Regions from separate parts of the Halobacillus rhizosphaerae genome, predicted to be linked through region 3. Evidence: riboswitches for the same ligand, from Rfam matches in the RefSeq annotation. Region 3 holds a riboswitch; each other region holds the start of a gene.
The links. A riboswitch is a leader RNA that binds a small molecule or an ion and turns the genes downstream of it on or off. The one in region 3 is predicted to bind thiamine pyrophosphate.
Positions count from the first base shown of each region.

Region 1 (2,265 bases), on a different contig from region 3:
ATACGCCTTTGTTCGGCTTGGGAAGCTTGAGCAGAAAAATAGTCAAGGCGCTCACACAAATGCTGGGTCAGCTGTTCCATTTCACCTTCCGCATAAAAGCTAATCCACGGGTAGAAGGGATGATCCTCTGACGGCTGGTATTGTTTCATTAAATATTCACCGATCTCTAAATACGTCCATGGACAAGGCAGAAGTGCTGCAATGATCTCTCCCACCCCTCCTTGATGGGCGTGATACAACATATGCTTTACATAGTGATCGGCAGTTGGAGGCAGAGGAAACCCTTGCAAGTCTTCATACCGGATCCCTATAACTTCGCAAAGATTTTTATGGGGATGGATTTCACTATTTAATACAAAATTCACTTGTTCATTAAAGTATTGAATATCCTTTCGTTCCGCCGATTTCGAGATGGCTGTACCATAAATTTGCATAAATGCATTTAAATATTCATAATCCGCTTTAATGTAGTGTGCTATAGAGGAAGAAGGAACATGTCCTTCACCTAGACCTTTTACAAAAGGATGTTCGAATATTTCTTGAAATAAATCTTGATTTTCATTCCGAATCATTTGAGAAAATTTCATTGAAGTGCCTCCTTGGTTTGCGGAAGCTGCCAGGGGTGGGTTAATGAGGTTGCCACCTACTTCCCTACGCTGGTCTTAACCAGATCAGGTCGATAAGAGTTGGAAATACATTCCTCTCAGTCCGATTTGCGGACACCCCTAGTAGATTCCGAACATTAAATTGTTGTAAATTGGTTTCGATCCAAACGATATACCACGCACCAGCCGATGATGGCTCCCGTGATACTGCTGATAAGAAAGGAAGGAAGAAAAATAAAAGCGCCGCTGGAACTCCCCATAAAAAGATGGGCATACGGAACAGAAAATAGCGCTCCAATCACACCCGTACCAATTACTTCTCCTATAGCGGCATAAATTTCTTTTTTGAAGAATTGATATAGAACACCAGCTAGAAATGCGCCAATCATGGCACCTGGAAAAGCAAGCAGCGTCCCTGTACCTAGTAAATTTCTTACCAGACCTATCGTAAAGGCGATTACAACGGCAGGAAGCGGACCAAGCATAACCGCTGCCATTACATTTACAGCATGCTGTACAGGATAAGCTTTAGCTATCCCTGCCGGAAACCAGAGCAGCTGAGAGCCCAGAGTTGCGACAGCAACAAACACAGCCATCGTAGTAAGCATACGAGTTCGTTTCATAGTTTTCCCTCCCATAAAAGGGAGACCCAGAGAGCATTCGAGAAGGATGAGCTTTTGTCACCACGCAGACAATTGACTCATGACCGAGGTATATTCCTGGACACTAAAAAAAGCCAGTCCTAAGGAGGACCTGGCTTCGAATGGATGGAGTCAATAATCTTGCACTCTGACTACTTCCCTCCGCTGGTCTTAACCAGATCAGGTTCATAAGAGTCGGAAAGCTCGATTGCTTTCCTCTCAGCCCATGACGGGCCCCCCTAGTAGTTTCATAGATTTCTATTCACTTGGTTTTGTTCATCGTAACAAAGATGTAAGATCCTGTCACCTATTTCTATTATTCTTTTACTTTCTTCAACATCCACAATCTCACACTAAGTTCTAGTAAAAATAAGTCGTCGGCATCCAGCAGAGAAAGCCCTGTTAAATGTTCAATGTTTCGCAGCCGGTGCAGCAGAGACTGCCGATGCAGATTCAGCGCACGTGAAGACTGACTTACATTACTATTATATTTGTTATAAACGATGAAAGTATGAATTAAGTCGGTTTGTCGCTTTTGATCATAATCAATAAGTTTAGCCAGCGTATCTTCGACGATATTCTCGATCCCTTTATCATGAGATAAAGACATGAGAAGACGATTCATTCTTGTATCACTGAAAAAAGTCCGCTCCCCGTCTTCGTTTTGGTGACGCCCAATATTTAACGCGGTAACCGCTTCATCATAACTTTTATGAAACGTATAAACTTCGTCTTTGCGAAAAGATATTCCCCAGGAAATAACAATTCCTGCAAGAAGTTCATTTAAACGTCGTTCTACTAAGTCAAGAAATTGATTAGTCGTTTCCATGTAGGGGTGTTCGTCTGCTTCTAAGTAAACAATAACCTCTCCATCTTCAAAGGTGGTCATGGTGCGCCTCTGTAATACATCCCCAGCATGAGTGACTTCCTTTTGAATATAATAATTCCGGCTGTGCATGGAAGAGGATCGAACAGGATGATCAGTAGAACCGATGTGATCATCTATCCTTTTCTTAAAA
Region 1 covers NZ_JAUTWQ010000021.1:40,032-42,296, forward strand. Annotated here, with positions in the region: gene tenA (thiaminase II) at 1-587, opposite strand, end outside; TPP riboswitch at 632-737, opposite strand; gene thiW (energy coupling factor transporter S component ThiW) at 743-1,228, opposite strand; TPP riboswitch at 1,387-1,497, opposite strand; gene Q7A53_RS17910 (PucR family transcriptional regulator) at 1,563-2,265, opposite strand, start outside.
Region 1: another riboswitch for thiamine pyrophosphate. It lies ahead of thiW (energy coupling factor transporter S component ThiW); the one in region 3 lies ahead of Q7A53_RS08380 (ABC transporter substrate-binding protein).

Region 2 (2,265 bases), on a different contig from region 3:
GTTGATAAATCCTGTTCAATTCCTCGATTGGATCCGGGTGATCATCGACACGAAGATCCACAAAAACGTCATTCAGTCCCCCATAGCCTCCTTTATCTTTAACTACGTAAATTGCTGCTGATTGACGGCCGCGACTATCCCCTCCTGCTTTTTGGGCAGCTTGCAGTCCAGCAATCAATCGATCTGAAAGAGACCCTGAATGTTGTTCAAAGGCTTTTCCCATCTCCGATACTGTTGCTTGATTTACTAAAATGTTGCCTTGCGCACAGTAATTGGGGCCGGTCATTCCTCCTGCCCAATCAAGACAATTTGCGCCAGTATACGTCGCTCCCCTTCCATTCGCGTCTATAATGCCTGCCTGACGTTCATCTGCTTGAGGGTCATTTTTAACTAATTCATCTAACGTTTCTTGTGCACTAAGACCTTCTCTCAATAATTTTAATCCTGACGGTCCATAAGCAGGATTGGCTAGTGCTTGCGTCGCAATCGCTCCTACGCCAGCTTCAGCCCAAGGCACCACCGACCCCACACCAAGAAACTTAGATTGAACGGCAACTCCTAACTCTCCCGTTTCAGGATCGTGGCCCACAATAGAAAATGTAGCAACTATATTCGGTTTATCTTTCAATATCCTGACCCCTTTCTTTCCTACTCCTTTAAAATTCGATTCGATCCTTTAACTCTCCTGCTTCATATATAATTCTCATGACTTAAAAAAAGGTGAGCTCCAGATTAAAAAACTGAGCTCACCTTTCAATTTAAAAGTAGAATATTTATTCTTATAATTATTTATACGGCTTGTGAATGATGAGTTGAGGTCTTTTCACGAAAAGTATACTGACAATCACCGCACTTAATATAAAGGCAGGAAGCATATAACCTCCATTGTAGAGGAGAGAGTAAAGCCATACCGGCTGCCCCGGCGGTGCAAATTTGCCGTAAAAGACAATGCCCGCGATAAAATGACTCACAAACCTTAGTAGACTTCCTATCAAACAACCGGTGATAATCGCTGTAATCATTCGTTTCACATGATGTTTAGAAGCCGCAGAGGCTATCTGGCCAGCCATTATTCCAGCGAATCCAATCGACGTAAATGCTAGAATATAATCTAGGAAACTCTGTACAGGTGTAACTAGAAGAGCATTTCCCAGTAATATTTGATAGACTCCCAGTAGAAATCCTGTTAATAATCCACCTTTTATTCCCCATCTGTAAGCCATAATAAATACTGGCACCATAGAGAAGGACACCGATCCCCCCTGGGCCCATAATTTAAATGACAAAAACGGGATAATATCCAGCAAAATAGCAATAGCCGAGAAAATAGCTACTTCGACTAAAAACAATACTCCTTTGTGTTTCATCTCAAACTCCCCCTTTAAAATTGAGCACAAAAAAAGCAATACAAAGGGAAGCTTTCTGATGGATCCCATGCATTGCACCATCAACAAAGCCGCCATTCCTACACCAGTATTAACTGACAGGTTCAAAGGGTCAGAACAAATTGTTCACTCTCAGCCTGGAGGGCTCCCCTTGAGGGCTAAATTTATTATGCTTTTTTTGTTTGCCCTTATTATAGTAGAACAACTCACTCTAGACAACTATGATTTATTGCCTGGGAAATCTAATATTGAGGCACAAAGTCCTGACAATTTGACATTATGCAGTGGGAGTCCTATAATTCAAATCGTAACAATTACTATTTAAGGAGGTCACCCATTGGCGAAAAAGTCTAAAATTGCTAAAGAGCTGCAACGTCAAAAGTTGGTAGACAAATATGCAGAGAAACGCAAGGAGCTTAAAGCGGCTGGCGACTTTGAAGCTATACGCAAGCTGCCAAGAGACTCCTCTCCATCACGCACACAAAACCGCTGTGCCTTGACCGGCCGACCACATGGATATATGAGGAAATTCGGTCTTTCTCGCATTCAGTTTAGAGAGTTAGCCCATAAAGGTCAGATTCCTGGTGTTAAAAAAGCCAGCTGGTAATTTTTCATCTCAGCGAGCGAAAAAAGCCGTGATGATTCCAGAAAACTTAAACCCACCAGCCCGCTGGACTGATGGGTTTACATAAAGTTTAAAAGGATATCCGCTTCCTATACTTACTCATAAGCTTATGATTGTGTTCGTCTATGCCATCTACATTTCCACTCTTAAAGATCGGCGGTTTTATATTTTCTTCCGCTAGTTTTTCGATGACTTTTGTAAATAAACTGTGCAATAGTGCTGTGCCTGCCACGGATGATACGGGGGTGAATTTCT
Region 2 covers NZ_JAUTWQ010000023.1:17,245-19,509, reverse strand. Annotated here, with positions in the region: gene Q7A53_RS18245 (DUF1028 domain-containing protein) at 1-631, opposite strand, end outside; gene thiT (energy-coupled thiamine transporter ThiT) at 786-1,367, opposite strand; TPP riboswitch at 1,446-1,547, opposite strand; gene rpsN (30S ribosomal protein S14) at 1,723-1,992, shown strand; gene Q7A53_RS18230 (sugar isomerase domain-containing protein) at 2,081-2,265, opposite strand, start outside.
Region 2: another riboswitch for thiamine pyrophosphate. It lies ahead of thiT (energy-coupled thiamine transporter ThiT); the one in region 3 lies ahead of Q7A53_RS08380 (ABC transporter substrate-binding protein).

Region 3 (2,265 bases):
GTAACGATTTGGACAGCAGGAGTGCGTCCAAATTATCTAGTAAGAGAAATGCCCGTCGAGAAAGACAATCAAGAAAAAATTAAAGTGAACGAATTCTTCCAGATTCCGAAGCAGCCTCACATTTATGTGGTGGGAGACTGTGCGTCTTCAGAATATTCTCCTAGTGCTCAGCTTGCTGGCCAGCAAGGAGAGGAAATTGCCGCGATTCTAACTGCTGTTCTTGCAGGCAAAGAGCCTCAAAAGCCTAAAGAAATCAAGTTAAAAGGATCATTGGGCTCGCTAGGTAAGTCAGATGGATTTGGCAATATGCTTCAGAAGCCAATGACCGGCCTGCTGCCAAGACTTGCTAAATCAGGCGTACTTTGGTTAAGTAAACGTCATTAATTCACGTCGATCAGCTAAAAGGTTGATTAAAAAGCGATTCTATGGGAAGATTTAATTATTCACGACTAACTTAACTGAATAATCTTGAATGTAGGGGGACCAGTAAAGCTGGTTGAGATTGTATCCGAAAAGGTACTGACCCTTAGAACCTGATCTGGTTTAAACCAGCGTAGGAAACATAGAAAACGACATTCCGTTTTTTAAAAATATGTGCACCCTAGGTATGGTACCAGGGTGCTTTTTGTATGCCTGATTTTCCTTTCACCTAGACAGGTTCCCTTCTCAATTGTTCCAGAACTTTCAGTTAGTCAAACGAATGGGAGGAAAACCAATGAAGAAATTACTTATTTTCATGGGCTGCCTGCTGCTCTTTCTCGCTGCCTGCAATCAGGAGAAAGAAACGTCACAGGCAAGTACCAGCCAGAAGAAACAAATGAAAAACGTGAAACTCGTTCTCGATTGGACACCGAATACCAATCATACGGGAATTTACGTTGCCAAAGAGAAAGGATACTTCGAAGACGAAGGACTCCATGTAGAAGTTATGATGCCCGGCGAAACAGGTGCCGATCAGCTGGTAGCTGCCGGTAAAGCAGACTTCGGAATTAGTGCACAGGAATCCATTACCCAAGCACGTGTACAGGATATTCCTATCGTGTCTATTGGCGCAATCATCCAGCACAACACCTCAGGATTCGCTTCACCAAAAGATAAAAATATTACTTCCCCAAAGAAATTTGAAGGGAAAACCTACGGAGGCTGGGGTGCGCCCGTTGAGAAAGCCGTTATTTCTTCCATTATGGAAAAAGAAGATGCGGACGTAAATAAAGTCGATATTGTAAATATGGGTAATACAGACTTTTTCACTGCCGTTAAACGAGACGTAGACTTTGCTTGGATTTACTACGGATGGACCGGGGTCGAGGCAGAACTTCGCGGTCAGGACTTAAACATGCAATACTTAACCGACTACTCAGATAAGCTGGATTATTACACGCCCGTTCTCACTACAAACGAGAAAATGATCGCGAACAAGCCAGATACTGTGAAAGCTTTCATGGCCGCAGTTTCCAAAGGATACCAATATACCATCAACAACCCGGAAGATTCTGCTGATATCTTAATTAAAGCTGTCCCTGATTTAGATCCAGAACTAGTCAAAGCCAGTCAAAAATGGCTGTCCCCAAAGTATAAAGATGACGCAGACCAGTGGGGAATTCAAGACCAGAAAGTATGGGAAAATTACTCTGAATGGATGTATAACCACGACTTATTAGATAAGCACTTAAATGTAGAAGATGCATATACCAACAAATTTTTACCTAACAAATAAAGGAGATGAGATAGATTGGCAAACTCATTAGTCAGCATTCAAATTATTCCAAAGACGAAACAAGGGGAAGACGTCATTCCTTATGTAGATCACGCCATATCATTGATTGAAGACTCAGGGTTACGGTATGAAGTACACCCGCTGGAAACAACCATTGAAGGTGAGCTTTCAGAGATATTCTCCTTAATTGAAAAAATGAATCAAGCTATGATTGAAAAAGGCAGCACAAATGTTATTTCCCAAATTAAAGTTCTTTATCAGCCAAGCGGAGCCTCCATGGATCAATTAACGGAGAAATACCGTTGATCTCTTTGTTTAAAAAAGGATGGAGACCTATGCTGGTCCTCATCCTTTTCTTGCTCATTTGGGAAATGTGCAGCCGTTTCTTTGAAATACCCGAGTGGCTTCTTCCTGCTCCTTCTGATATCGGCCAGGAAGGCATTGAGGGATGGACTGAATATCATCATCACCTCTTTTCAACCATTGAGTTGACTCTTCTGGGTTTTTGCATCGGAACGGCTTTTGGATTAGTAGTGGCCATCGCCCTG
Region 3 covers NZ_JAUTWQ010000006.1:132,535-134,799, forward strand. Annotated here, with positions in the region: gene Q7A53_RS08375 (NAD(P)/FAD-dependent oxidoreductase) at 1-384, shown strand, start outside; TPP riboswitch at 467-577, shown strand; gene Q7A53_RS08380 (ABC transporter substrate-binding protein) at 716-1,717, shown strand; gene Q7A53_RS08385 (thiamine-binding protein) at 1,733-2,023, shown strand; gene Q7A53_RS08390 (ABC transporter permease) at 2,053-2,265, shown strand, end outside.